Regions from separate parts of the Pseudoalteromonas sp. H103 genome, predicted to be linked through region 2. Evidence: predicted binding sites of a transcription regulator. Region 2 holds the regulator's gene; each other region holds the start of a gene.

Region 1 (10,405 bases), 450 kb from region 2:
TAAATACTGGATAAATAACAACCCCGACTTTGCTAATCAAAGTGTTTATTTAGATGGGCGCGACAGCGAAGCGGGATTTGATCCAAGTAACCCAGATACGTGGCAGCCAAGTATGGAAGAACTGGTTACCGATGGCGTTAAAATTTTAGCGCCCCCTATTTGGATGATGTTAAGTATCAATAACAATAATGATATTGTGCCTTCTCAATATGCTATTAATGCAAAAGCCGCAGGCCTTGAACTTATAGCATGGAGCCTTGAGCGCTCAGGACCACTTAACGAAGGCGGTGGTTATTACTATCAATCAATAGCGGATGTAATAGATAACGATGGCGATATGATGACAGTTGTTGATGTACTGGCACAAGATGTCGGCGTTATGGCTATATTTTCTGATTGGCCAGCAACGGTAAGTTATTACGCTAGTTGTAATAAAATGCCAGCAAGCATTTAAAAAACCAGTATCAGTAGTCGTTTATTTTTTTGCGCTCAGTTACCATAACCTTATTAATTATTTAACTGAGCGCTTTATGATAGTCCAACACCATAATACCGACCTAAACACACCCACTGGTTTAATGCGAACCACCGTATACCGCCCACAAGCACAGGGCCATTACCCCGCTATTATTTTTTACTCAGAAATTTTTCAGCAAACAGCACCAATTGCTCGCAGCGCCGCTATTTTAGCAAGCCATGGTTTTGTGGTGTTAGTACCTGAGGTATTTCATGAGCTAAACCCTATCGGTACTGTACTTGCGTACGACGATGCAGGTAAAGATAAAGGCAATGCCGATAAGTGGGAAAAGCCACTTGAACACCACGATAGCGACACACAAGCGCTTATCGACTTTGTAAAACAGCAAGATTACTGTACAGGTACGCTAGGGGCTATGGGTGTATGTATTGGTGGACATTTAGCTTACAGAGCCGCGTTAAACCCACACATAAAAGCCGCATTTTGCTTATACGCAACCGATATTCATAGTGATACCTTGCCTGCTCAAGCGGGAAATAACTCATTTGAACGCATGGCCGATATTCAAGGCGAAATACACTTTATTTGGGGTAAACAAGACCCACATGTACCCAAGGAAGGCCGTAGCAAAATTTATCAACAATGTGTAGCTACGGATATTAACTACCAATGGCAAGAAGTAAACGCGCAGCATGCGTTTATGCGTGATGAGGGCGAGCGCTACGATGCCGCACTTGCAATCACTATGTATCAGCAAGCTGTTGCGTTATTTAGCCGCACGCTTTAACACAAAGCTTTTTAAACGTTTTTCAGCATGCCCAACGCGGTGTGCTGTTTTACAAAATACGCTTTTAAGTAATCAATAAACAGCCTAAGTTTTTTAGAGCCTGCTGCCCCTGGCGGAAACACACCATAAAGCTCTATATCTTTACTTTTATAGTCATCAAGTATTATTTCTAGCAGCCCAGCTTGTACTTTAGGCCCCGCGTCATAAAGCGGAATACGGCCAAGCCCGTGCCCTGCCTCTACAAATGCAGTACGAGCCGCCGCATTGTTAGTGCTTAAGCCGCCTTGCATTGTAATCTCGTGTTTTTTGCCCTCTTTTTGAAGGGTTAATGTTTTACTGCCCAATTGATAAACCACCCATTTATGAGCAGCTAACGCCTGTGGGGTATTAGGCTTACCAAAATATTCAAAATAATCTGGGGAGCCACATATGCAAGTGCTCATTGTGGTTAATTTAGTCGCTTGTAAGTTAGAGTCACTTAACGCAACACCACGTATGGCAAAATCAAAGCCATTTTTAATAATATCGACCACGTCATCGCTTAGCTGTAAGTCTATGTCAATTTTAGGGTATTGGCGTTTAAACGTATTAATCGCGGGCACTATTAATTGCATACCAACATTAACCGGGCAGCTAATTTTTAATAAGCCCTGCGGTTCACTTTTAATATTTTCTATTTGCTGATTAGCCGCATTGGCTTGCTCTGTGATCACTCTACAGCGCTCGTAATAAGCGATGCCGGCTTCGGTTAGCGCCATTGTGCGGGTTGAGCGGTTAAGCAATGTTACTTCTAACTGTGTTTCGAGTTTTTTTAAATGATAACTTGCCACAGCACGTGTTAAGCCTAACTGTTTAGCTGCGGCTGTTAAGCTACCCTGCTCTACTATTTGTGCAAACACCACCATACTTTTAAGTTGCTCAAACGACACTTTCATAACAAAATCCTGCTTTTGCCTATTCAATGTCATTATTGTATCAATTATTAAACCAATAAAGTTGAATTTATCATCGTTGTTTAAAGTCTTTTAAGTGCATATAGTATTTACAACGCTTTGGTGAAAACCAAACCTAATTAATTTACTCAATAATCGAAGGAATATTGTCATGGCTAAAAAAATACTTATGGTACTTACGTCACATTCGGAGCTTGGTAACACCGGTGAAAAAACAGGTTTTTGGGTAGAAGAATTTGCAGCCCCTTACTACGCATTTGTAGATGCAGGCGCAGACGTAACACTTGCTTCACCTGCGGGCGGTCAGCCACCTATTGACCCTACAAGCACACTTGCTGATTTTGAAACAGATGCAACTAAGCGCTACGATGCAGACAGCGCGGCACAAACTCTAATGGCAAATACTAAAGTGCTAAGTGAAGTAAATGCGAGCGACTTTGACGCGGTATTTTACCCAGGCGGCCATGGCCCGCTTTGGGATTTAGTAGATAACACAGATTCAATTTCTCTTATCGAAGACTTTGTAAAATCACAAAAACCAGTGGCAGCGGTGTGTCACGCTAGTGCAGCTTTTTTAAATGTTAAAGATGCAGACGGCAATGCCTTAGTTGCAGGTAAAAAAGTAACAGGCTTTACTAATTCAGAAGAAGCCGCAGTGCAGCTTACCGATATCGTGCCATTTTTAGTGGAAGACGAGCTAATCAAAAAAGGTGGCGATTATCAAAAAACTGACGACTGGGGTGTATTAGCGCTTGAAGATGGCTTAGTGATCACAGGTCAAAATCCAGCAAGCTCTGAACAAGCCGCTAAAAAATTATTAGCTAAACTTAGTTAATTAAACTTTAAAGAGCGGTAATCAGTACCGCTCTTATACTTTTATAGCACTGGCATTAAATCGCTTTTAATAGCTAAACCTAACTCCTATACTGGTACAAAATAATTCCACTAGGACGTTTAAATGGCCGCTAAGCCTTCATCGTATTCACTTATTAGTAGTACACGCTTTGCAATATTCAGTATTGTATTTATTTGCTTAATATTACAGGTAATTAATAGTTTACCGGGTATTACATTAAATGGTTTAGGTATCTATCCCCGTAGCGTTAAAGGCTTAATTGGTATTTTATGCGCCCCGTTTTTACACGGCAGTTGGTGGCACTTTGCAAGTAACATGATCCCCTTTATTGTATTAAGTTTGCTAATTTGCCAATACAGCGTAAAACGCTTTTACAACGTGTTTATATTTACCGCACTAGTTGGTGGCCTTTTAGTTTGGGCTTTTGGCCGTAGTAGCTTTCATGTTGGTTTAAGCGGCGTTATATATGGTTTATGGGGCTTTATACTTTGCTACGGCGTAGTTAGGCGCTCATTCAAATCTATTATAATTGCAATAGCAGTTGCTGTGCTCTACAGCGGATTTATTTGGGGCGTATTACCACAGCGCTTTCATGTCTCGTTTGAAAGCCACTTATTTGGTGCATTAAGCGGGTTCTTTTTAGGTTATAAGTTAGCAAAATCAGATCGCTTAAAAGGCAGGTAAGGTCTTTTAATTATCCTTTTAGCCCTTACTTATTATTTATCAGTCAATATTTTTCAACAATTGAGGTTTATATGAGCAATGATAACGGATACACACCGGCAAAAGTCTGGACGTGGGAAAGTGAAAGTGGTGGTAAATTTGCCAATATAAATCGTCCTATTGCAGGTGCTACTCACGACAAAAGCCTACCAATTGGTGAGCATGCATTTCAGCTTTACTCATTAGCAACACCCAATGGTCAAAAAGCAACAATCATGTTTGAAGAGCTTTTACAGCTTGGCTGCACCGATGCTGATTACGATGCATATTTAATTGATATTAGTGAAGGCGATCAGTTTGGTTCTGACTTCGTTGATATTAACCCTAATTCAAAAATTCCAGCATTAATGGATCATTCAACAACGCCCCCTACCCGTATTTTTGAATCAGGTTCAATACTTCAATACCTAGCTGAAAAATTTGATGTACTTATTCCAAAAGATTTACAAGCTAAAACGCAGTGTCGTAACTGGCTATTTTGGCAAATGGGATCTGCCCCCTATTTAGGTGGCGGATTTGGCCACTTTTATAGTTATGCTCCGAATAAAATACAATACCCTATAGACCGTTTTACTATGGAAGTTAAACGCCAACTTGATGTACTAAACCGCCATTTAAGCGAAAACGAATACATGGCAGGCGATGAGTACTCAATTGCCGATATTGCAATTTGGCCATGGTATGGCTCACTAGTACTAGGGGATCTTTACGATGCAGCCGAATTTTTAGATGTAGCTTCGTATACGCACGTTATGCGCTGGGCTAAGCAAGTATCGCAGCGTCCTGCTGTTAAGCGCGGACGCCGTGTAAACCGTGTTTGGGGGCCTGAAGAAGAACAAATGGCAGAGCGCCATAACGATAGCGACTTTTAAAAACTAAATCGTATAGTCAATTTTTTAAAGGCCCATAGTAATTATTATGGGCCTTTTTTATTAACGACACTTTTTTCTTTTAAGCTCATAAACTATATTTATTTTTATACCAATAATTAGCACCTTGCGAATAAAAGTGTTTAATACATTTTTATCACTAAAATAAGGTGTATTTTCTTCAAAGCTACAATATTAATAAACGTAGCTTTTGCATAAGGTTTTACTTAGTGCCATATAGAAATTTAAATAGTGAAGAACGTAGAGAAGCAGTTAAAATTTTGTACTCTAATGCTATTTCAGGCATTGCTATTTCCACTGTTGTAAGCTTTATACTGGTATTTGCGTTTGATTTGAGCAACCAACAAACATCACACGAAAAAGGGGTGTGGCTAACTATTATGATTTCCATATTAGCCGCACGCGCTATAGATGTCATTTGGTTCTTAAAGGATAAAAAAAGCAACCCATTATTTTATGCAAATAACTACCTAAAGCGTTTTTCAATTGGATGTATTTTAACTTCTACTTCATGGTGCGGTTACGCACTTTGGTTTCATAGCAGCTCATCCACCATAGAAATAACAACTACCATTGCTATTTTATCTGCTTTTGCTGGCGGCTCTGCCAACTTGTTATCTGGAAGTAGAATTACAGCCGTGCTTTATAGCTTTATTTTATTAGCGCCCTACTCTTTTTTACTAACGCTGTCTGATGATAACTATAATTATGTTTTAGGTATTTTGGGATTAACCTTTACCGCTATCATGATAGCTTCATCTTATAAGTCCGCCACATTTACACAAAGCGCAATAAAGTTAAAAAATCAAAATAGAGAATTACTCGATGAAATGGAGGATAAAGTAGAGCGAAGAACAGAGGAAATCTATCGTTTATCAAACACAGATCCACTTACAAATCTTTTAAACAGAACCGCATTTTTAAAAAATGCAAATAAGCGCTTATGCGAAAACCCAGACGAGCCATTTGCTTTATTATTTGTAGACTTAGACGGGTTTAAGCAAATAAATGATACTTTAGGACATAAAGTAGGTGATAAAGTTTTAAAAGAAGTCGCTCGTAGAATTAGTAACGTATGCGATCAGCAACTCTACAAATGCAGATGGGGTGGAGATGAATTTTTAATTTTGACTCAATACCAAGATACACCACAGTTAGTCGAATTTGCTAATAATGTACTTCAAAGCATTGGTGCCGAACATGAAAAATACAAATACCAAAAGTGGGTATCTGCAACAATTGGTATAGCTATGTACCCTGAACATGGCGATAGCCTCAATACTTTAATTCGTTCTGCTGATATTTCTATGTACCATCAAAAACGCATAGCAAAAGGTAGCGTCAATATATATAACGACTCCCTTAAACTCAAACAAGAACGAGAAAACCTATTAAGTTACCGATTAGCGAGTGCAATAAAAGAAAATAGTTTAAGGCTCGTTTTCCAACCCATTGTTGATAGTAGAACAAATAAAGTTACGTCATTTGAGTCGCTATTACGCTGGCAACTTGATGGAGAAAATATTTTTCCCGACGAGTTTATAGCAATTGCGGAACAATACGGTTTAATTACCGAACTAGGGCTTTGGGTAATACAGCAAGCATGTGTGCAGGCTCAAAAGTTTAACCACTTAGAACCTCACATTGCAGTGAGTGTCAATGTATCAGTCATTCAACTCCAAGACCCTGAATTTGTGACTAAAGTTGTTAATATAGTAAACATTTATGACGTAGAGCCTAAAAATTTACATATTGAAATTACTGAATCTGTATTTGCAGAAGACAAACTCACGTTTTTAACCGCTGTAAAAGCACTACAAAAGCAAGGTTTTTGTATCTCAATTGATGATTTTGGCACTGGGTATTCATCGCTTTCTAGCATGTTAGATATAGGTGTAGATATAGTAAAAATAGATAGAAGCTTTATTCAGAATATGGATAAACGTGGTTTGAGCATTATTCATGCGATAGTTCAGATGGCCTCTTCGCTCGATTTTATGGTGGTTGCAGAAGGCGTAGAAACAATAGAGCAATCCAATACGCTTACGGATATTGGCGTATCTCACTTACAAGGTTACTACTTTTCAAAGCCTATGGAGCAAGCATTTGTAAACTCATATTTAAATGAGCAAAATAAACTCTGTAGCTAGTTTTTTAAGATCCTGCCTCAAACCCTTACTTATAAACACATTTCATTAAACAAATTATTACAATTACTTACACTGAGGAAACCTTTTATAGCGTAGTCTAATTGCATCTTAATCATTACAGTTTAACTTATTTGTAGTGGTACTAATTTTTGTAAAAGGATTTAACATGCTAAAGCCTCTTTGTTACTCACTCGCCATTTTACTTACACCAGCAAGCGTTTTTGCACAAACAATGGTAATAAAAACAACAGATGAATTGATCACTACCGATTCCCCCACTCTATTCGCTTATAACAAAGAGTCAAAGCAACTAGAGGTAATTAATTTACTAACCTCAAAAAGTCATGAGCTAACTTTACCTAAAAATGCTTTTGGTTTTGATGTAGCCACTATTGCAAATACAACAGATAAACAGGCGCTAGTGTTAACTGAGAGCGGTGTTTATAAAAGTACAGCAGGAGAAGCTGAGCTTTTATTTAATTACAGTTCAGTGATTAGCCAATTGAAAGTAGATAAATTTGAAAAAATAAATTTTGTTTTTGATGCCAATAATGATGGCCTTAGCGATATTTTAATTCCCGACTTAACTAGTAGTACCTTGTATATTCAAAATAATGAGGGAGCATTCAAGCCAAATAGATTTGAACAAGCAGCTGAGTATAATGGACGATTTTCAGAAAAAGGGCTCACTCTTGAGGTTAATATAAACAACCAACCCGTTATTATTGATTTTAATAAAGACGGTGTAAGCGACTTAGTTTTTGCCAGCGACTTTGGTGCTAATGTATTGTTAGCGAATGCACAAGGTTATGCCGATGCCTTAACCCCTATTAATTTTAATATTGAACTAGGCGAACTAAGTAACGGCGAAACGCGAAAAATTAAGCAGCTCTTAGATGTAAACAACGATGGACTTTTAGATTTTACTACTAGGCAATTTAAACCAACACAAGGTATGGACTCACTAGACATTAAGATAGCCCATACTTTATATTTAGGAAATGAAGGCGGCTTTAGCGCAACGCCTATCAACTTATTTGAAACACAGGGCCCGAGCGAGTTATTGCTAAAAACAGACTTTAATAACGATGGCTTAATTGATTTACAAAAAATGGATTTAGATATTGGTTTAGGCACTATTGCATCAATGGCTATGGGCGGTGGTAGCACAGATGTTGATGTAGAGATGAATTTATACAAACAGCAAAGTGATGGCTCATTTGCAAGTAAGTCAGGCATAGAGCTCGATTTAGAAATGGAAGTAGGTATGAATGGAGGTGAGTCATCACCAGCGCTCTATTTAGGAGATATAAACGGCGATAGCCAAATAGACGCTGTGTACAAGTACAGTAAAAAAACACTGCATATTTATTATGGAGAACAAGGCTCTTTACTTAATAAAAAACGTAAAAAACTAAAATTAACACTTCCCAAAAATAATAAAGATATTTTGCTGGTTGATATAAACCAAGATGGTAAAAAAGATTTTGTATTTAAATTTACAGAAAAAGATGGCACCAGCAAAATCAAAACACAATTAAATTAAACATTTTAAAAAGCCAACAAAAAAAGCTCGGCAATGTTAAACACATTAACCGAGCTTTGGACTTAAGACCTAAGGATAAACAGTCAGCTTTACCTCAAGTTATAACACCTAAGCAGTTACATTCAGCAATGAATCGCCTTCACTTAAACCAAATTTTTCTTGTACTGAAGACAAGATAGACTCTTTATCTTCATCAGATAGCTGGCTTGAATATTCAGTAAGTAACTCATCTAAGTAACTTACTACTTCGTCAGTATCAACAGACTCTAATGAGTTTTGTGGCGGTGGCGGCGGGCGTTGCCCTTCAGGTCGTCCTGCATCACCAATGCTTTTAGCATCAAATTCAAGCTCACTCATTAAATCGGCAAGCTCTTTTGTAGGCGAAATACCTTGCTCTTCAAATGCAGCTTGAATACTTTGCGCATCTTCTGCACTTAAGTTTTCTGGATCAAACTCAGCAAGTGTTTCTTTTACAAAGTCAGTTTGTTTAGTGGTTAAAGCACTCACTTGGCTACTTTGTTGAGTCATAAAACTCGATGAACTACCAATACTGTTGATCATCTTAAATCTCCTTTAACGACTACGACGTGGTGGCTTATGTTCACTTAATTCTTGTTCGCTAATTTCGCCATTTCCATCAGCGTCTATTTCATCGAAAATAGTTTGCGCATCACCTTGTGGTGGCGCGCTTTCACTAAATTCAGCAAGGCTTATAACACCATCGCCATCTGTATCTATACTTGAAAAGTCAGGTTTAGGTGGTGGGTTATCACCGCCTCTAGCGGCCACATTGGCAGAAAAAGCCACTGATAATAATGTAACAGCTGCAAAGATTGAAAAATTCTTCATAGTGGTAACCTTGCGTAAAATATTAATTAGGGTGTATTTATATATTACGCTTGAAAATAGCAAACAATGTGCAAACAATAAGGAAGTGAAAATAAACTCGGTTTTTATCATGTTATTTTTACCTTAGTCATAATTTCGGTTATTGTGCACAGTATAAAAACAGCTAGCGTATACTGTTAATACACATTACAAATATTTAAGGACTCTTTAAATTACATGTTTAACCTTCCAATTTTTCTAGTAGTACAACTGTGAAAATACCTAAACGCCTACAACCTCTTGTTGATGATGGTTTAATCGACGAAGTGATCAGCCGCTTAATGAGTGGTAAAGAAGCCGATGTATTTGTAGTACGTAGTAGTGGTGAAATTCGCTGCGCTAAAGTTTACAAAGATGCTGTTAAGCGTAGCTTTAAAAAAGCAGCCCAATATCAAGAAGGCCGCAAAGTAAGAGGCGGACGGAAAGCTCGTGCAATGGGTAAACGTTCAAGCTATGGCCGTCAATTAGAAGAAGAGATTTGGCAAAATGCTGAGGTAGACGCCCTTTCACGTTTATCACGAGCTGGCGTAAGAGTTCCCGACACTTATTATTGTATTGATGGCGTACTGTTAATGGAGCTTGTGTGTGATGAAGATGGTGATGTAGCTCCGCAATTAGGTCATGTAACGCTTACCCAAGAGCAAGCTATAGAGCAATATAAAATGATGATTCATTACATCAAACTTATGCTCTGCACGGGTATTATTCATGGTGACTTATCTGAGTTTAACGTGCTTGTAGATACTAATGGACCAGTAATAATTGACCTACCTCAAGCCGTCAACGCTGCAGCTAATAACAGTGCTCAAGCTATGTTTACTCGCGATGTAAACAATATGCGCCGTTACTACGGTGAATTTGCGCCGAGTTTATTAAAAACGCAATACGCTAAAGAAATGTGGGCTTTATTTGAAGAAGCAAGCCTAACGCCAAATACAACCTTAAGTGGTGAATTTGAAGACAGCACCGAAGCTGCTGACGTAGATGCTATTCTTGATGAAATTCAAGCGGCCGAATATGAAGAGTTCGACCGTTTAGAGCGCATTAAAAACGCTGACGAAGAATAAAAACACCCAATACTTACCTATTGAGGATGTACAAAGCGATACCCCACCCCATAAACCGACTGAATCA
Region 2 (10,405 bases):
CATGATTTTACTTCCTGTTAGTTCACATTTTTTAGTGGGCTCGGCGGTTGATATTGCAAAATACTTTGGCTTGAGCGATTTAGTCATCGGCTTAACTATTATTGCCATAGGTACGAGCTTACCTGAGCTTGCAGCCTCTATTGCAGGTGTATTAAAAAATGAAGACGACCTTGCTCTTGGTAATATTGTGGGCTCAAACATATTTAATATTTTAGCCGTATTACCACTAGCCGGTATTATTAACCCTTCAGTAATTGATCCATCATTAGTGAGTCGAGATGTATTAATAATGATAGGTGCAACACTTGCTCTTATTATTATGTCGTTGAACTTTAGAGGTTCTCAGCGTATCAATAGAGTAGAAGGCGGCTTATTGCTATTAGCATTTTTAGGCTACCAAGGTTATATTTTCAGTCAAATAGGGTAAACATGGCGCAGTTAAACTTTATTGAACAAGGCCTTCGCGTTCTTGATATAGAACGCCAAGCATTGAGTGATATTTCTCAATATGTTGATGAAAACTTTCATCATGCATGTCAATTAATGTACGACTGCCAGGGCCGTATTATTGTCATTGGTATGGGAAAATCAGGCCATATAGGCAATAAAATAGCCGCCACACTTGCAAGTACGGGTAGCCCAGCCTTTTTTGTTCACCCAGGTGAAGCGAGCCATGGCGACTTAGGCATGATCACAAAAAATGATGTGGTTATGCTTATTTCAAACTCTGGTGAAACCAGCGAAGTTTTAAATATCATCCCAGTCTTAAAAAGACTTGGTGCAAAAATGATAGCCATGACGGGTAATATGCAATCAACCATGGCAACACTTGCTAATGTACATGTGTGCATAAAAGTAGAAAAAGAAGCCTGCTCATTAGGTCTTGCGCCAACAGCAAGTACCACAGCCACTTTAGCTATGGGAGATGCTATGGCTGTAGCACTTTTAGAGGCTAGAGGTTTTACCGCAGATGACTTTGCTCTATCGCACCCAGGGGGCAGCCTAGGTAAGCGTTTACTACTAACGCTAAAGGACGTAATGCACAGCGGTGAAAACACACCTAGTATTAATATTTCACAAACTATAAAAGATGCGTTAATTGAAATGTCAGCCAAAGGATTAGGCATGACAGCGATAGTTAATGACAACAAAGAGCTCGCGGGATTATTTACCGATGGCGATTTACGCCGTATTTTAGAGCAACGTATTGATATTCACACCACTTTAATCAGTGTGGTAATGACTAAGTCATGTACAACAGCTACCCAAGATATACTTGCAGCTGAAGCGCTCAATATAATGGAAAACAAACGTATAAATGGGTTAATTGTGGTTAATGAAAAAAACCAACCAATTGGCGCACTAAACATGCAAGACCTATTAAAAGCAGGAGTGTTATAAATGCAATTTGAAGATCTCTATCAACCGCTAAGTGCTGATGCAAAAGCGCGCGCTAAAAAAGTAAAGCTACTTATATGCGATATTGATGGTGTTTTTTCTGATGGGCGAATTTACCTTGGCAACCAAGGCGAAGAGCTAAAAGCGTTTAACACCAAAGATGGCTTTGGCATAAAAGCATTAATAAATAGTGGCTTTGAAGTAGCCGTTATTACTGGGCGTCACTCTCAAATAGTGCAAACCCGTATGAGCAGTTTAACAGTGCAACATATTTATCAAGGTCAAGAAGACAAGCTAATTGCTTACCAAGAGCTAAAAAACAAGCTCAACCTAAGCGATGACCAAATTGCCTATATTGGCGATGATGGCCCCGATATGCCAGTAATGGAGCAAGTTGGTTTTGCCGTTGCTGTAAGCGATGCTCACCCACTTATTAAACGCTTATCGCACTACGTTACCCAAATGCCAGGTGGTTTTGGGGCAGTAAGAGAGCTTACCGATTTACTCATGCTTGAAAATGGTAAGGCACTTACCACACAAGGCACTAGTTCATGAATGCGGCGCGCATAATACTTAGCATTTTATTCATTACCTGTATGGTTTGGCTTTGGTACCCTTATTTTACCCAAACAAATACAGCTCCTCAGGCAGAACCTGAAGTGATTGCTAAGCCTGATTACATCGCCATAGAACTTAAGCAAACAGCTTATGATGAACAGGGTAAAATTAGCCACAAAGTAACAGCGGCTAAAATGGAGCTATACCAGCAGCTAGGTTTTACATTTTTTGAAAAGCCTATATTTACTTTATATAACGAAAAGCAAACGTGGCAAATAAACGCTGACGAAGCAACATTATACGAAGACAAACAGTTGATATTAGAAGGTAATGTAGTTGCCAAAAACTTAACCGATAACGCCATGATAGACAAAATCAACGCTGATAATATTCAGGTTGATATAGAACTATTAACAATGCGCTCGGAGCAACCTGTTGTCATCACTGGACCCAATTTAAAAATCACCGGTAAAGGCCTTGAAGCCGACTTAAAAACTGAAGTGATTAAACTAATTAACCATACGCGAACCATATACTATGACCAATAAAATTTCTAAAATACTTATAATTCCAACTCTTCTACTTGCTTTTAATGGCTATGCAGCAGAACAAGAAGCTTCTCCTTCTGCCAATCAAATTTCAATTAGCGCTGACAAACAAGAAGGCCAGTTAAAAGCTAATGTAGGGATTTTTGAAAAAAACGTAGAGATTATTCACGGTAATCGTCGTATTACAGCTGACCGATTAGAAGTACACAAACGCGAAGATTTAGGTGATAACAAGCAATTACTAATAGCAACAGGTAGCCCAGCTTATTTTGAAGAAAAACAAGCTGACGGCACAGTAATGAGCGCCAGTGCAAACGAAGTACGCTACGATGTTGCTAAGCGATTTTTAACGCTAGTTGGCGATGCTGAGGTCGCTCAAGCGGGGCAAAAAATCAATGCAAAAAGTATTACATACGACATGCAACAGCAATTAATTAGCGCCGAAAAAGATGAAAACTCTACCGATCGCGTTCACACTATTTTAGTGCCTGTTGAGCCTAAAAAAGTAAAAAAAAGTGACAAAGGCCAGCCATGAGTACATTAAAAGCAGAGCTATTAGCAAAAAGCTATAAAGGCCGTGAAGTAGTAAAAAATGTTGGCCTAGAAGTCAAAGCTGGCAGTATTGTTGGATTGCTTGGGCCTAACGGCGCAGGTAAAACCACTACGTTTTATATGATAGTGGGCCTTGTACCGAGTGATAAAGGCAAAATTTCTATTGATGAGAACGATATTACTCTTTTACCTATGCATAGTCGTGCTAGATTAGGCATAGGCTACTTACCACAAGAGTCATCAATTTTTAGAAAACTTACCGTTTATCAAAATTTAATGGCTATTTTAGAAACGCGTAAAGAGCTTAACAAAAAAGCAAGAGAAGATACGCTTAACAACTTGTTAGATGAATTTAGTATTCAACATATTCGAGACAGCCAAGGTATGGCTTTATCGGGTGGTGAGCGACGCCGCGTAGAAATTGCACGCGCACTAGCTGCTAATCCTAAATTTATATTGCTCGACGAACCCTTTGCAGGTGTAGACCCTATATCGGTGTTAGATATAAAGAAAATAATAGAACATCTTAAAAATCGTGGGATTGGTGTATTAATTACCGATCATAACGTAAGAGAAACCCTTGATGTTTGTGAAAAAGCCTACATTGTTTCTCATGGAGAGTTAATCGCTTCTGGTACACCAGAGCACGTATTAAATGACAAAACGGTACGCGATGTTTATTTAGGCGAGCAATTTAGGCTGTAACATTTACGCCATGTCTTTAAGCATCTGCTAGTATTAATTATAACAACATAAAAGGATTGTTAGAGATACATGAGGCAATCATTACAGCTGCGCATGGGCCAGCAACTTACAATGACTCCACAACTGCAACAAGCAATTCGTTTGTTGCAACTCAGTACATTGGATCTCCAGCAAGAAATACAAGAAGCGCTTGATAGCAATCCGCTTCTAGAAGTAGATGAACAAGATTACACGGAAGAATCAGCTGGCAAAAACGAGCAAAAAGCAGATAACGATGAATTAACCGTAAGTGCTAATGCCGACGAAAAACCAAGCGAGTACGAGCAAGACAGTGGTGAAGCACTTACTAAAGACACCGTAAGTGACGAAATGGCTATGGATGTAAGCTGGGATGAGTACATGAGCGCAGCTCCTGCTTCATCATCAGGCCCTATGCCAGAAGATGAGTCTATTTATCAAGGTGCTTCAACCGAAACTCTTCACGAATACCTAATGTGGCAATTACAGCTCACGCCGTTTAGCCCTACTGATGAAGCAATTGCAATAGCGATTGTTGAAGCAGTCGATGACTCAGGTATATTAACGCTAAGCTGTGAAGATATTTTAGAAAGCTTTAATCAAGAGAACGACGACGAAGGCGAAGTTGAACTTGATGAAATAGAAGCCGTTTTAAAACGTATTCAGTTGTTTGATCCGGTGGGTATAGCAGCTCGTAGCTTACAAGAGTGTTTGTGTATTCAGCTAAATCAGTTTGATAAAGATACGCCTTTTATCAATGAAACAAAGATGATTTTAACCGATCATATTGACCTATTAGCGGCTCGCGACTATCGTACATTAATGAAGAAAACTAAGCTCAAAGAAGACGAGCTTAAAGAAGTAATGACGTTAATTCACACTCTAAACCCTAAGCCAGCAGATACTATTGTAAGGGAAGAATCAGAGTATGTGATCCCCGATGTATCAGTTAAAAAAATAAAAGGCCGTTGGGTAGTTGAGCTAAACCCAGATAGCATGCCTAAGATACGTGTTAATAGCCAATATGCAGCTATGTCACGAACAGTTAAATCTAGTGGTGACAGTCAATTTATTCGCTCTCATTTACAAGAAGCTAAATGGTTTATAAAGAGCCTAGAGAGTAGAAACGACACACTACTAAAAGTAACTAATTGTATTGTTAAGCAACAACAGGGCTTTTTTGAACACGGTCCAGAAGCCATGAAACCTATGGTTTTAAACGATGTTGCTGAAATGGTAGAAATGCACGAGTCGACTATTTCGCGTGTAACTACTCAAAAGTATATGCACACGCCACGTGGTATATTTGAGCTTAAATACTTTTTCTCAAGCCACGTAAGCACCGAAAATGGTGGTGAGTGTTCATCTACAGCAATACGTGCTTTGATTAAAAAACTGATTGCCGCAGAAAACTCAGCAAAACCATTGAGTGATAGTAAAATTGCGGATATATTGGCTGAGCAAGGAATTAAAGTAGCTAGACGCACAATCGCAAAATACCGCGAATCTCTGGCTATTCCACCGTCTAATCAACGAAAGAGTTTGATATAAGACGCAAAACAAAGAGGAAAACGCTTATGCAACTAAACTTAACTGGTCGTCATGTAGATGTTACTGATTCATTAAGAGACTACGTAAATAATAAATTTGCAAAGCTAGAAAGGCATTCTGATCATATAAACAATGTTCATGTCATTCTCGATGTAGAAAAACTTAACCAAAAAGCTGAAGCTACAATCCATGTAAGTGGTGCAGAGTTATTTGCATCTACCGAACATCAAGACATGTATGCTGCCATAGACTCGTTGATTGACAAGCTCGATCGTCAAGTTATTAAACACAAAGAGAAGCTTGCTCGACATTAATATGATGAAATTAAGCTCACTTATATGCCAGGACTGCAGCAAAGCTGCGGTCCTTTTTAATAGCAAAAAAAGAATTTTAGAGTTTATTAGCGAACTCGCTCATGAAAAGCTTCCTTATCTTTCTCAGCAAGATATTTTGTGTGCTCTAATGAATAGAGAGAAGCTTGGTAGCACAGGCATAGGCCGTGGTATTGCAATTCCTCATGGAAGAATGAGTGGCGCAGAAGAGCCATTAGCAATAGTGCTTGTAAGCGAGACAGCCGTAAATTTTGATGCGATTGATAACCGCCCTGTTGATATATTTGTTGCACTCATCGTACCAGATGGTGATAACCAACAGCACCTAAAGACTCTCGCAACCATAGCTGATAAACTAAATGACAAAGAATTTTGTAAACAGTTACGCTGTGCAAAATCCGATGCTGAGCTTTACCAAGTTATTGTTAATCAATCGTAGTTTAAAAGGGTGATAAATGGAGTTAATTATCATAAGTGGCCGCTCTGGTTCTGGGAAGTCGGTTGCTTTACGCGTTGTAGAAGATTTAGGTTATTATTGCGTAGATAACATTCCAGTAAACCTACTGCCTTCTTTAGTGCGAAGCGTATCGGATACCTACGATAAAATTGCTGTAAGCATAGATGTGCGTAACATCCCTAAAGAGCAAGATGAGTTTAACGATATTCTTGAATACCTCCCGGGCTTTGCAAATCCCACTTTATTTTATTTAGATAGTGACGATCAAACTCTGATCAAACGCTTTTCTGAAACACGCCGATTACACCCGCTTTCTATTGACTCGTTACCACTTGATTTAGCGATAAAAAAAGAAAAACAACTGCTAGATGTATTAGTAACCCGCGCAGATTTTATGCTCGATACAACCGACTTAAGTGTTCATCAGTTAGCTGAGTCTATTCGTGAAAAAATTCTCGGTAAAAAAGATAAGCAACTTATTGTAACCTTTGAATCGTTTGGCTTTAAACACGGTATTCCTAAAGAAGCTGACTACGTATTTGATGCTCGATTTTTGCCAAATCCGCATTGGGAGCCAGAGCTTAAGCCTTTAAATGGTTTAGACCAACCTGTTAAAGATTACTTAGCGAGTCACAGCATAGTACAAAAATTCACTTGGCAAATTCAAACATTTGTACAAACATGGCTACCACACCTAGAGCGTAATAATCGTAGTTACTTAACGATTGCCATTGGCTGTACGGGCGGGCAACACCGTTCGGTGTATTTAGCACAAACAATTGGTGAGAGCTTTGCGATGACACACCCTAACGTAAAAATTAGACACCGCGAACAAGAAAAATAATACAGCCGAATAATCACCAGTTCAGCTTACATAGAGTAACTTATGCATTGTGAAGACACTTTTTTAATAAAAAACAAACTTGGCTTACACGCCAGAGCTGCCACTGTACTTGCGCAATTAGCCGTGCAGTTTGATGCCACAATTACACTGTTTCAAGATGATAAAGAAGCAGCTGGCGATAGCGTACTTGCATTAATGCTACTAGAAAGCAGCCAAGGTAAAGAAGTTAAAGTAGTGTGTGAAGGCCCCGATTCTGAGCAAGCCTTACATGCTGTTGGACAACTAATAGCACAACGATTTAATGAACAAGAATAATTAGGCTTAACTTTTAGTAATAAAAAATTTTACCCGGTTAAGCTTATAAATAAGGTTAGTGCGTCTGTACACTCACCACCTCCCCTAAAGTAATATAAAAATTTATAAAGGACGCCAATGCCTGAAGCTTTTGAACAAGATTATCCACTACAACAATTAAAACAGGTGACCAAGTCACTCAATAGTGGTCAATTTGTTCAAGTTAGGCGCATGCTTGCAAAAACAGCTCCTTGTGACACCGCTCTTTTACTAGAATCATCACCTCACAAAATCCGTCGCTTACTTTGGCAATTAGTTGACCCTGACGTACAGGGTGACGTTCTTGAAGAACTCTCTGAAGATGTACGTTTAGGCATTATTGCTCAAATGGAGCCTGAACACATTGCCGCCGCTACTGAAGACATGGGGCATGATGATTTAGGTGAAGTTCTACGAAGCCTACCTGACACCGTCTATAAAGACGTTGTTAGCGCAATGGATATTCAAGACAGAGAGCGGGCAACTCAAGCCCTATCATATCAAGAGCGCTCTGCTGGCGCGTTAATGAACACCGATACGGTAACCATTCGCCCTGATGTTACTCTTGATGTAGTGCTTCGTTATATTAGACTTAGAGGCGAGCTACCTGAAGGCACTGATGACTTATATGTAGTTGATAAGCATAACTGTTTTTTAGGTGCATTATCACTCAGCACCTTACTCACTAACCCACCAGAAAAAATCGTTCTTGATTTAATGGACGAAGATTGTGAATCTATTCCAATCTCTATGGATGAAAGTGAAGTTGCACAACTTTTTGAGCGTCATAACTGGATATCTGCACCGGTAGTTGATGATAACGCACACCTTTTAGGCCGTGTAACCATTGATGACATTGTTGATGTAATACGCGAAGACGCTGAGCATAGCCTTTTGAGCTTAGCGGGTCTTGATGACGAAGAAGATACCTTTGCACCCGTTTTAAAAAGCTCAAAAAAACGCTCAGTTTGGTTAGGTGTAAACTTATTAACCGCTCTTGCAGCAGCCTTTGTAGCAAGCTTTTTCGAAGGTACTTTAGATGTATTGCCTATTTTGGCGGTGCTAAACGGTATTGTGCCTTCTATGGGGGGCGTTGCTGGCAGTCAATCTTTAACACTCGTTATTCGAGGTATTGCTGTAGGTCATATAAATCAAACAAACCAACGCTTCTTAATGATGAAAGAGCTTGCCATTGGCGCGTTAAACGGTATTTTGTGGTCTCTTTTAATTGCTGGTGTAATAGCACTTTGGCAGTGGGATTTTATGCTTGGTGGCGTACTCGCTTTTGCTATGTTTATGAACTTAGTCGTCGCGGGTGTGGCTGGTGCAAGTATTCCTATTATATTGAAAAAAATGAATATTGACCCTGCATTAGCAGGCAGTGTTGTGCTCACGACCGTAACAGATATTGTTGGTATATTTGCCTTTTTAGGTACTGCTACCTGGTTGCTGGTATAAATTTAAACCGTTTTATAAAAGTGATTTAAATAAGTATTCTCATGGCAGCTAGTAATAAAAGCAAACCTAAAAAATCACTCAAACATAAAGGGCTTTCAACACTAAAGAGTGTGTTGGTGTATGGTTTTATATTTTCCATAATTTATACGGCTATCAATTGGTGGCGACAACCTGTGATGCCAGCTAATCCGCAATTGCAGTTAATAGACTACCAAGACAAGTCCATAAACCTAAGTAAAATTAGCCAAAGCAAACCAACGCTTATTTATTTTTGGGGTACTTGGTGCCCTATTTGTAGTATTACCTCTGAAGCTATAAACGAGCTTGCAACTGACAATAATTACTCGGTAGTGACCATTGCGATAAAGTCGGGTTCGGATCAAGATCTTCATAGCTACCTCAATGAAAAAAGCTACACCTTTACAACAATAAACGATCAAAATGGTGAGATATTTGCCGATTGGCAAGGACAAGTAACGCCTTCCTACATTATTTTAAAAGATAGCAAAATGACGCAAGGGCTTACAGGCATCCAGCCTTTATGGTCGCTTAAATTACGCTTATGGTTATCTGACGCTTTTTAGTAAAAACTCTTTATTGCCCATGCTAATTTGACAATAAAGAGCTTATAAATTTTATGCTTGCGTGGCTATTACCTTGCTCGCTGACGATTACCGCCCACTTTGGGTTTTGTATTCGCCTTTTTAAATTGGCTAAAACCGGTATGGCGCGTTAAAGCTGGACGACCTTTTCCGCCTTTACCTGCTTTTTCATCTCGGCCTTCTTCTGGCACTAAGCAATTAGGACCTTTACCTATTAAATTAGCTTTACCCATTTTACGCAATGCTTCACGGATCATAGGCCAGCCTGATGCATCATGATAGCGCAAAATCGCTTTATGTAATCGACGTTGGCGAGCCCCTTTAGGAACAGGCACCACCTCAGCGTTATTTTTGATGTTACGAAGCGAGTTCATTTCAGTGTGATAGATAGTCGTCGCATTTGCCATTGGTGAAGGGTAAAAGTTTTGCACTTGGTCTAGCTTAAAGTCATTCGTTTTAAGCCATAAAGCCATATTTACCATGTCTTCGTCTTTTGTCCCTGGGTGAGCAGATATAAAGTACGGAATTAAATACTGTTTTTTACCAGCTTCTTTTGAGTACTTATCAAATAATTCTTTAAATTGATCGTACGCGCCCATGCCCGGCTTCATCATTTTAGATAAAGGGCCGTCTTCAGTGTGCTCAGGTGCAATTTTTAAATAACCGCCAACATGATGCGTTACTAATTCTTTAACGTATCGAGGATCGCGTACAGCTAAGTCGTAACGTACGCCCGAAGCGATTAAAATTTTCTTAATGCCTTTTACTTCACGGGCTTTTTTATACAAATCGATTGTTGGTGTGTGGTCAGTATCCATGTGTTTACAAATATCGGGATAAACACACGATAAACGACGACACGTACTCTCTGCTTTTTTACTCGTGCATCGAAGTTTATACATGTTAGCCGTAGGCCCACCTAAATCAGAGATAACCCCAGTAAAGCCTGGTACTTTATCTCTAATTTGTTCAATTTCTTCAATTATTGATTCTTGTGAGCGACTTTGAATAATTCGCCCTTCGTGCTCTGTAATTGAGCAGAACGAACA
Region 3 (10,405 bases), on a different contig from region 2:
AGTAAATGATAAAGTAGCCATTGCTAACCCTCGTTTTTCACCTTATGGTCGGGCATCGCAGTTTTATGCTAATGCCAACTTTAAAAAGCCAATAAGTTACGTATACGGTAATAACATTACGCAGGCCTTTCAGTTTGTTCAAAGTGGCAATGTGTCAATTGGGCTGGTGGCGGTGTCTACGTTAAAAGCTGCGTATAGCAATACACAAAACCCCAAGTATTTAGATTATAAAGTGCTAGAGACGAGTGAATACCCCGATATTATCCAACAAGGCGTTATTATAAAATCGACAAAAAAAATGGCGAGTGCAAAAAAGCTTATGGAGTTTTTAATGACAAGTAGCACTCAACTTAAGCTTATTAAATTAGGATACAGATCAAAGGACAGCAATGCTTCAAAGTGATTTAACTGCGCTGTGGTTAACAATAAAACTGGCCTTTATAACCGCTATATTACTACTCGTTTTCTGCATTCCGGTTGCTTATAAATTAGCAGGCTACAAAGGTAAATTTAAACCTTTTTTAGAGGCATTAATTGCTATGCCTTTAGTATTACCGCCCACTTTATTAGGTTTTTACTTATTGGTTCTTTTTTCGCCAACGCATGCTTTTGGGCAGTTTTGGTTTTGGTTAACGGGTACCCAGCTTGCGTTTAGTTTTCAAGGTGTGGTTATTGGTTCTCTTTTTTATTCATTGCCGTTTGTAATGCAGCCTTTGGTTGCAGGTTTTAAACAAATAAATCAAACCTATAACGAGGCTGCAATAGCGCTTGGGCTTAGTCATTTTAAGCGTTTTGTGTATTTAATTTTACCATTACTAAAGCCTAGTATTGGTAGTGCGTTTGCCTTGGGGTTTGCTCATACACTCGGTGAATTTGGTTTGGTATTAATGATTGGCGGTAATATTCAAGGGCAAACACAAGTTGTTTCAATTGCTTTGTACGACCATGTTGAATCGTTAAATTATGCGGCTGCGCATCAGCTCTCTCTTATTTTATTGGCTATTTCATTTGCGTGTTTGGTGCTGTTATTTAAGTTTAATAAAAGCATAGTTGGGGTTAAACAATAACATGATTAAATTAACCCTATTTAAAGCACTTAATAACTTTGATTTAGATATAAACTTGCAATTAGAGTCGTTTAATATTGCAGGTGTTTTTGGTCCGTCCGGATCAGGTAAGTCTACATTGCTGCGTTGTATTAGTGGTCTTGAAGGCAAGCAAAGTATTTATATTAATAATCAACCTGTGCATCATTTACCTAGTGATAAACGCGGGGTAACACTGCAAGTGCAATCTTGTCCGTTATTTCCTCATTTAGATGTTGCCGGCAATTTAGCTTTTACTCAAAAGCACTGCGCTAATAGGGAAACTAACATATCTGAGCAAGAAGTGATTACAGCTCTTGAGTTACAACCACTCCTTAAACGCAACGTACAAAGTTTATCGGGCGGGGAGCGTCAACGAGTGGTGTTTGCACGCACAATGTTAGCAGGTAAAAAACTTATAATTTTAGATGAGCCGTTTAGTGCGCTCGACTGGCCACTTCGTTTTAAAACACTAACAACATTAAGTGAGTTAGCAGCTAAATTTAATATTAAATTTATAATAGTGAGCCACTCATTAAAGGAGCTACTGTTTTGCTGCGATACCCTAATTCAGCTTGAAAAAGGCAAGGTGATAAACAAAGGAGCAAGTGCGTTAGTTGCCAAGGCTATTTATGCTAATAATAAGCAAACACCACTGAGCTTACTTAATTATGACATTATTAAATTTGATGAAAAATATGCTGTTTATCACCTTCAAATAAAACAAAGTGAGCAGCAGTTATTTGTATCCCCAAGCGCAGTTGAGCAGGGCGGCAAGCTAATTATTGAAAGCGAACAAATATCAATTAGTGCTATAAAACCAATACTCACAGAGCATAGTAACATATTGGTTTGTATACTTATTAATGCTGAAATGATTGATAGCAATTGGCAGCTTACACTTAATGTTGATGGGCAAACATTGTATTGCTTACTTTCAGCAAGAGTATGGGATCAAAGTAATTACAAAGAGGGCGATACACTTTACGCCGCTATTCATAACCTAGAGTAAAAAATTAAAACACGAGTTACTTACTACAGGTGGGACACTGGCTATTTTTAGGAATTTTAAAGCGGTTAAACTCCATGCTGAGCCCATCCACCAGCAATAAATGTTCACTTAAGCCGCTTGGTAAACCCGCAAGTATTTTTAGTGCCTCAGTTGCCTGAATACTGCCAATTAGCCCAACAATAGGGGAGAGCACGCCAGATTCAGAGCAGCTTTGTGTTTGTTCATTAAAAAACTGCGATAAGCACTCGTAGCAATGGCTATGTTGTTTCATGGTAAAGCAGGCAACTTGGCCTTCCATTCTAATTGCAGAGCCTGAAACTAGCGGTATTTTAGCCTTATAACAGGCGCTATTGAGTAAATTACGTGTAGGCAAGTTATCAGAGCAATCAATGACTATATCAATATTACTTAATAGCTCGTCAAGCTTTGACTGCTCATCTAAAAATGCATCGATTGTATGTATATCTATTTCATCATTTAAGCTAGTTAACTGCGCTTTAGCGGCGTGTGTTTTTAAGCTTCCCACATCTGTTTGTTTGTAAAGCACCTGCCTTTGCAAGTTTGTAGCATCAACAACGTCGTTATCTACAAGCGTTAATGTTCCCACACCTGATGCAGCTAAGTACTGTGCAACCGGGCAGCCTAAGCCACCTAAACCTACTATAAGCGCATGAGATTGCCATAGTTTTTCTTGTCTATCTATATCAAGTTGTACAAGCATAATGTGGCGAGAATAACGTAATTGCTGTTGATACGTTAATGGCGGTTTTTGCATAAATGTGCGCTCAAATTTTTTTGTAACAATACCAAGTAGTTAAAACCTAGAGCAAGTAAAGCTTTAAAAATCTTTGCACTGTTAACGCCCATCGCTGCTACTTAAATAGTGCAAAGCGAAATTATTATCAATAGCGAAAATTGTAACTTACTGAATTTGTTATTTATTAATTGTTGGCTTAGTAATTGCTGACTATGGTTAACGTTAATTTAACAATTCGCACAGTATAAATGCTACCAAAGTAGTATGTACTATTTAAAACAATAATCGTTACAAGGAAAAAATAACATGCAACCGAGTACTGGGTTTAATCTCATATCGTTTAGCGGAAAAATGAAAATACTTCACTTAAGCTGGATGGTGTTTTTTATCTCATTTTTTGTATGGTTTAACCATGCGCCATTATTGGGTGCTATTGCAGGTTCGCTTGGCATTACTATGGCTCAAGTTAAAACACTGCTTATATTAAATGTTGCCTTAACTATTCCTGCTCGTGTCGTGGTTGGTATGCTTACCGATAAATTTGGTCCACGTATTGTGTACGCAGCACTACTTATTGTGTGTAGTATTCCGTGTTTTATGTTTGCCCTTGCAACAACGTTTGAGCAAGCAGCTATCGCCCGTTTTGCCCTTGGCTTTATTGGTGCGGGTTTTGTTGTTGGTATTCGTATGGTGAGCGAGTGGTTCCCGGCAAACGAGTTAGGTACAGCCGAAGGTATTTACGGAGGCTGGGGTAACTTTGGCTCTGCAGCCGCCGCTATGCTACTACCAATATTAGCGCTTGTGTTTGGTGGCGAAGATGGCTGGCGTTATGCGGTCGGTGTAACAGGCGTACTAAGTGTAATATTTGGTATTATTTGGTACATAAACGTAACTGATACGCCTAAAGGCGGTACATACTTTAAGCCTAAAAAAGTAGGGGCAATGGAAGTAACCAGTAAAGGCGACTTTGTACTACTGCTTATAATGAAACTACCTATGTACGGTGCATTAGCGCTACTTACCTGGAAGCTTTCTCCTACAGGCGCAAATTTACTTTCTGAAAATTTTGTAATTGGTACATACGCGTTTTTAGTGCTGCTTTATATTTACGAAGTGTATAAAACGTTTGATATTAACGGTCATATTTTTAAACAACCTGTTCCAGAATCACACCGTTACGACTTTAAGCAAGTTGCTGTTTTAAATATTCTTTATTTTACAACATTTGGCTCAGAGCTTGCCGTTGTATCTATGCTGCCATTATTTTTTATGGAAGTATTTGGCCTTGATATGGTGTACGCAGGCTTACTTGCCTCAGCCTATGCATTTATGAACTTAGCCTCTCGCCCTGGTGGTGGTTGGATCTCAGATAGAATGGGTCGTCGTAAAACGCTTATTGTACTTACCACAGGCTTAGCTGTAGGTTATTTTGTTATGGGCTTAGTTGACGCTAGCTGGCCGCTTTGGCTTGCAGTTGCAGCTGCCATGGCGTGTTCGTTTTTTGTGCAAGCAGGGGAAGGGGCTGTATTTGCCGCTGTGCCACTTATTAAACGCCGTTTAACTGGGCAAATTGCAGGTATGACGGGAGCTTACGGTAATGTAGGGGCTGTTGTATATTTAACGGCGCTCTCATTAGTTGATTACCAAACATTCTTTATGATTATCGCTGCCAGTGCATTGTTAGGTTTAGGTGCATTATTTTTCATGAAAGAACCAGATGGCCACATCACTGAAGTAAACGAAGATGGCACCGTTGAACTTATTTCTGTGACTTAAGGCATACTTATGTTTGATGAAACCCAAAAAGCCAGCGCACTTACAAACGAACTTAACATTGAGTTTGGTGGGCACAGTAGCAAAGGTATAAAAACCGAAAACCAAGATGCGTTTGCTGCTCTTAATACTCAAGCGCAAGAAAAAGAGTCAAAAGGGGTGATTGCCTGCTTGGCCGATGGGTGTTCATCAGCAAAAAATGCTAAACAAGCGTCACAGTTATCGGTAACGCATTTTATAAATGAGTATTTAAATACACCACCAAGTTGGGCCGTTAAAAAGTCGGTATCTAAGGTATTGGCCAGTTTAAATCAGTGGCTGTATTCGCAATCGGTTAATTACAATCACCTTGGCCAGCGCCAAGCCGATTGGATGACCACGTTTACAGCGCTTATTTTAAAATCGGCTACGGGTTATATTTTTCATTTAGGTGATACCCGAATTACGCGTTTACGTGCAAAAAGTATGGAGGCGATAACACGCGACCATAAAGTAAACGATACCCTAACGCGAGCTTTAGGCGCGCAGCTTCATCAAGAAATTGATGTATACGAAGTTGATTTAAAAGCTGATGATATTTATATACTTACCTGCGATGGTGTACACGATGTGTTGCCAAACAGTGATATACAAAAGCTAATTGATGAGCATACTAATTTAGAACACGCAGCAAAAGCAGTGACTGAGCTTGCCATAGCAAGAGGCAGTGACGACAACGTAAGCTGCCTACTTGTAAAAGTGAATAGTATTGCAAAACAAAATTTAGATGAGTTATATCACTCTTTAACTAGGCGAAAAATTCCGCCACCGTTAAAGGTTGGACAAAAAATTGATGACTTTACTGTTATCCGTGAATTACACGCTAGTAGCCGCTCGCATATTTATTTAGTGCAACAAACACCCGATACGCCTCCTGTTGTATTAAAAGCGCCTTCGGTAAATTTTGAAGACGATGTGCACTACCTTCAAGGCTTTATAAGAGAAGGCTGGGTAGGGCAACGTATTAATCATCCCAATGTAATGAAGGTTTTAAATACGCAATCGCAAAGCCGATTTTTATATCATATTTGCGAATACATGGACGGGCAAACATTGAGTGATTGGAAGCATGATGTGCCGCATCCAGAAATTACCCAAGTGCGTAGTATTATTGAACAAATAGTACAAGCACTTAGAGCGTTTCAGCGTTTGGATATGGTGCATCGCGATTTAAAACTCGATAACGTGATGATAGACGCTCACGGCAAAGTAACATTAATCGATTACGGCACTGTAAGTGTTGCGGCTATGGATGAGTCGGTAAAGCAAATTGCTGATGATTGCCCGCAAGGTACGGTAGATTATACCGCACCAGAGACGCTTATTACTATGCACGCCGATTTTAAGAGTGATTTATTTTCGCTAGGCGTTGTTGCGTATGAATTATTATGTTCAAAATTGCCGTATCAACCACTCGCTCATAATCACGTACCAAAAGATTACAGTCACTGGCAATACACAAGTATTCGTAAACACAGAGCAGATATCCCGTTTTGGTTAGATCAGGCTTTAATGAAAGCATTGGCTCCCAAACCTGAATTCAGATACCACGCATTTTCTGAATTTATAAGTGATATCAATAAACCTAATCCACATTTAAAAAGTACCGCCCCGAAAGACTCAATAATGAAACGCGATCCGGTTTTAGTCTGGAAAAGTATTTCGTTGTGTTTGTTTATAGCCTTGGTGTGTGTACTCATAATTAAAAATTAAGAGATAAACATGTTCAATCATAAAAAAAACTTACCTATTATTTTTATACTGGGTAGCTTAACTGCGCCTTCAATAAGTCAAGCGGCGCAAACCGATCTTAACTTTAGACTGCGTTTTGAAAGCGCAGAGCAAGATAACGCGTTAAAAGATGCAAGTAGCTTAACGCTGCTTACACGCCTTACTCATAAAACAGATGAAGTGAATGGTTTTTCTGCACTTATTGAAGTTGAAGACAGCCGAAGCTTGTTAGGTGTAGACGATTACAACAATACACTGGGTAAAAATACTAATTACTCAGTAATAGCCGACCCAGAAACCACAGAAGTAGATCAAGGTTTTATAAAATATGCAAAAGATGCTTTATCAATTAAAGTGGGTAGGCAAGTAATAGCGCTTGATGGGCAGCGGTTTGTGGGCCACGTTGGCTTTAGGCAAGACAGACAGACTTTTGATGCTGCAACAGTAAATTACACGTTTAATGATATTAACTTGCACTATAGCTACATAAGCAAGCGCAACCGTATATTTGCTGATAGCAAAGATATTGATTCATCAGATCACCTAATCAATGCAAGTTTTAAAACAAGCGTAGGTAAGGTGGTTTTATACAGTTATTTATTAAGTAACGACGCAGTAGATGATGACAGCTTAGATACCTATGGTGTTTCTTTTAATGGTAATAAAACGCTCAGCGATATTAAATTTTACTACAAAGCAGAGTACGCCACGCAATCTGCATCAACTAGCATGAGTGATTTTGACGCAGATTATTATGCGTTTGAAGGCGGTATTGATTTAGGTGGTTTAGGCATTGAAACCGTTACATTAAAAGCCGGTATTGAGTCACTGGGTTCTGATAATGGCGATTATGGTTTTGCTACGCCGCTTGCCACAATGCATAAATTTAATGGTTGGGCTGATACGTTTTTAGCAACACCAACACAAGGGCTTGATGACACTTATGTGAGTTTAAATGGTAAAGCCTTTGACGGTAAATGGTTAGTGGCGTATCACAACTTTGATGCAAACGACAGCGTCAATGGGGTTGATGATTTAGGCTCGGAGCTTAATGTGCAATACGTTAAGCCTATTAATAAAACCTATGCCATAGGTGCTAAATATGCCGATTATTCAGCAGGCGATAGCGCGGCAGGCAAAGCCGATACCCAAAAGCTATGGGTGTGGGTAAGCGCTAAATTTTAAGTATTTAACCAGGACTCTGGTTATTTAATTTAAAGCGTTACAAGTTGGTGCAATAGCGCCAGCTTGTGGTGCTTTCACTTCTTTTTTACTGCACCAACTTGGTTAAGTTACTGAAATATATTATTTATATATCTGGCTTGCATATTGCTATAACAACTACATAACAAATTATACGTTTGAAGTATTAATTTATGCACTTAGTACTTTAAATCAAACAGGTGATTTTAATGTCAAGCAAGCAGCGTGTTGTAGTCGTAGGAAACGGAATGGTCGGGCATCATTTTGTACAGCAGCTAGTATCGCAACAAAGTGATAGCAAAAATGTTGATATTACAGTACTCAGTGGTGAAGACCGCCTCGCTTATGACCGCGTACAACTTTCGTCATTTTTTAAAGGCAAAACTGAAGACGATTTAGCACTTACCTCTAGTAAAACCTATCAAGATTGGCAAGTTGGTTTCCATACTCATTCTAAAGTGGTTGATATTAACCGTGATGCAAAAACGGTTACTACCTCAAAAGGCGAATCATTTGCGTACGACAAGTTAATACTGGCAACAGGCTCATTTGCATTTGTGCCACCCATTCCAGGTAAAGATCGTGAGCATTGCCTAGTTTACAGAACCATTAACGATTTACACGCTATAAAAAAATCAGCACAAGGCAGTAAAGTCGGCGTGGTTATTGGTGGCGGTTTATTAGGACTAGAAGCTGCAAATGCGTTAAAGCAGCTTGGCTTGCAAACCCATGTAATAGAATTTGCGCCACAACTTATGGGCGTACAAATAGATGGTGCTGGTGGGCGGTTACTAAAAAATAAAATTACCGAGCTCGGCGTTACAGTGCATACCTCAGTGGCTACAGAGCAAATTACTGAAGGTGAAAACAGCCGTTATAAAATGTGCTTTAAGGGTGGTCAAACCCTAGAAACTGACATGATTGTATTTTCAGCCGGTATTCGCCCATACGACAATTTAGCTCGCGAGTTTAATTTAGAATTAGGTGAGCGCGGCGGCATTGTAATAAACAACCATTGCCAAACGAGTGATAAAAACATATACGCAATAGGCGAATGCGCCCTTTGGAATAACTTTATTTTTGGCCTTGTAGCACCGGGCTACGCTATGGCAAAAGTAGCGGCGGGGCATGTTTTAAAACAGCTTTCTTCAAGTACAGCTTCAAACACACCTTTAAGCAACTATTCAAACAAGACTGATGAATTTAGCGGCGCCGATATGAGCACCAAGCTTAAATTAATGGGTGTTGAAGTGGGCTCAATTGGTGATGCCCATGCACGCAGTGAAGGCGCAATTAGCTATTACTTTGAAGATCAGCCAAACGGTATTTACAAAAAAGTAGTCACTAATGAGCAAGGCAATAAACTCATAGGTGCTGTACTGGTTGGCGATACCAGCGAATACGATAACTTATTGCAATATCACTTAAATAGTATAGAGCTTAGTGTGCCCGCAGAGTCTTTAATAATGCCGCTTGCAGGAGATACTGGTGAGCTAAGTGCTGATGATTTACCAAGTGATGCCATTATTTGTGCGTGCCACAAGGTTACAAAACACACCATTGAACACGCTGTTATGCAAGGCTGCAGCGATTTAAGTGATGTGCAGCAAGCCACTAAAGCAAGTACTGGCTGTGGAGGGTGTGAAAAATTAGTGCAAAGCGTTATTAGTCGTGCACTCAATAATAAAATAGCCACCCTTACCCCTGTAGATGAACCTGTATCACAGAGCGCTTAACACTCACAATAAGAGAGCAGTATGGAAACTTTAAACACTTGTTCAAACACGCCTTTGCTTAAACAAACTACCTGCGCTTATTGTGGTGTAGGGTGCGGGGTTGATATTTCATTATTAAATAATACCCCAACAAAACTTGAAGGCACGCGCGAGCACCCAGCTAATTTTGGCCGCTTGTGTGTTAAAGGCACGCATTTGCTTGACACCACCGGCAGTGATAACCGCTTAACATCACCGCTTATTGATAACGAGCCTGCCAGCTGGGATGCTGCAACAAAATTCGTTGCTAATAGATTTAACGCCATTATTAAAGAGCATGGGCCGGAATCGGTTGCGTTTTATGTATCGGGGCAGTTACTCACTGAGGATTACTACGTTGCCAATAAATTAATGAAAGGCTACATAGGCTCAGGCAATATAGATACAAACTCAAGGCTGTGTATGTCATCGGCGGTTGCCGGTTATAAACGTGCATTTGGTGAGGACGTAGTACCATGTACCTACGAAGATTTAGAGCAAACTGAGCTACTTATTTTAATTGGCTCAAATGCAGCTTGGACTCACCCGGTACTATACCAGCGTATGGAGCGCGCAAAAAAGCTTAATCCAAACATGAAAGTAGTGGTTATCGACCCGCGAAAAACCGATACAGCCGAGCTTGCCGATACCTTTTTAAATATAAAACCAGGCAGCGACGGAGCACTTTATAACGGCTTACTTAATTATTTAAGTGAACATAACTATTTGGATACGCAATTTATTAACGAGCATACTAATGGCTTTGAAACAGCGCTTGTAGAGGCGAAAAAGTGGAGTGTAAAAGCGGTAAGTGACTTTTGTGATATTGACGCGCAGCTAGTGAGTGACTTTTACGCCTTATTTGCAAAAAGTCCAACCGCCATTAGTTTTTATTCAATGGGTATTAACCAATCAAGCTCAGGGGTTGATAAGTGTAATGCTATTATAAATGCGCATTTAGCGTCGGGCAAATTGTTAAAACCTGGCTGTGGCCCGTTTTCAATAACTGGGCAACCTAATGCAATGGGTGGGCGTGAAGTAGGTGGCTTGG

What was found. Region 2 encodes sigma-54, which starts transcription at its own class of promoters, with help from an activator protein. Its sites were predicted from a motif close to GTTGGCACGNNNNTNGNNT; they were not measured.
Region 1: ATS74_RS02330 (EF-hand domain-containing protein) is a predicted target of sigma-54. The motif match lies at 9,290-9,308, and genes of this name have one in related genera.
Region 3: ATS74_RS15395 (NarK family nitrate/nitrite MFS transporter) is a predicted target of sigma-54. The motif match lies at 3,045-3,063, and genes of this name have one in related genera.

What each region holds. Positions count from the first base shown of each region.
Region 1 covers NZ_LOFG01000001.1:513,991-524,395, reverse strand. Annotated here, with positions in the region: gene ATS74_RS02375 (glycerophosphodiester phosphodiesterase family protein) at 1-454, shown strand, start outside; gene ATS74_RS02370 (dienelactone hydrolase family protein) at 531-1,265, shown strand; gene ATS74_RS02365 (LysR family transcriptional regulator) at 1,277-2,200, opposite strand; gene ATS74_RS02360 (type 1 glutamine amidotransferase domain-containing protein) at 2,370-3,053, shown strand; gene ATS74_RS02355 (rhomboid family intramembrane serine protease) at 3,177-3,758, shown strand; gene yghU (glutathione-dependent disulfide-bond oxidoreductase) at 3,830-4,669, shown strand; gene ATS74_RS02345 (putative bifunctional diguanylate cyclase/phosphodiesterase) at 4,897-6,837, shown strand; gene ATS74_RS02340 (FG-GAP repeat domain-containing protein) at 7,004-8,383, shown strand; gene ATS74_RS02335 (hypothetical protein) at 8,492-8,944, opposite strand; gene ATS74_RS02330 (EF-hand domain-containing protein) at 8,957-9,232, opposite strand; gene ATS74_RS02325 (PA4780 family RIO1-like protein kinase) at 9,484-10,338, shown strand; gene ATS74_RS02320 (response regulator) at 10,356-10,405, opposite strand, start outside.
Region 2 covers NZ_LOFG01000001.1:67,097-77,501, reverse strand. Annotated here, with positions in the region: gene ATS74_RS00420 (calcium/sodium antiporter) at 1-427, shown strand, start outside; gene ATS74_RS00415 (KpsF/GutQ family sugar-phosphate isomerase) at 430-1,401, shown strand; gene kdsC (3-deoxy-manno-octulosonate-8-phosphatase KdsC) at 1,402-1,953, shown strand; gene lptC (LPS export ABC transporter periplasmic protein LptC) at 1,950-2,504, shown strand; gene lptA (lipopolysaccharide transport periplasmic protein LptA) at 2,494-3,039, shown strand; gene lptB (LPS export ABC transporter ATP-binding protein) at 3,036-3,761, shown strand; gene ATS74_RS00390 (RNA polymerase factor sigma-54) at 3,831-5,330, shown strand; gene hpf (ribosome hibernation promoting factor) at 5,357-5,644, shown strand; gene ATS74_RS00380 (PTS sugar transporter subunit IIA) at 5,649-6,101, shown strand; gene rapZ (RNase adapter RapZ) at 6,118-6,963, shown strand; gene ATS74_RS00370 (HPr family phosphocarrier protein) at 7,006-7,278, shown strand; gene mgtE (magnesium transporter) at 7,396-8,754, shown strand; gene ATS74_RS00360 (protein disulfide oxidoreductase) at 8,796-9,338, shown strand; gene ATS74_RS00355 (YgiQ family radical SAM protein) at 9,407-10,405, opposite strand, start outside.
Region 3 covers NZ_LOFG01000017.1:227,223-237,627, forward strand. Annotated here, with positions in the region: gene modA (molybdate ABC transporter substrate-binding protein) at 1-403, shown strand, start outside; gene modB (molybdate ABC transporter permease subunit) at 390-1,067, shown strand; gene ATS74_RS15385 (ATP-binding cassette domain-containing protein) at 1,069-2,097, shown strand; gene ATS74_RS15390 (HesA/MoeB/ThiF family protein) at 2,114-2,872, opposite strand; gene ATS74_RS15395 (NarK family nitrate/nitrite MFS transporter) at 3,161-4,630, shown strand; gene ATS74_RS15400 (bifunctional protein-serine/threonine kinase/phosphatase) at 4,640-6,379, shown strand; gene ATS74_RS15405 (alginate export family protein) at 6,389-7,582, shown strand; gene ATS74_RS15410 (FAD-dependent oxidoreductase) at 7,810-9,336, shown strand; gene ATS74_RS15415 (nitrate reductase) at 9,358-10,405, shown strand, end outside.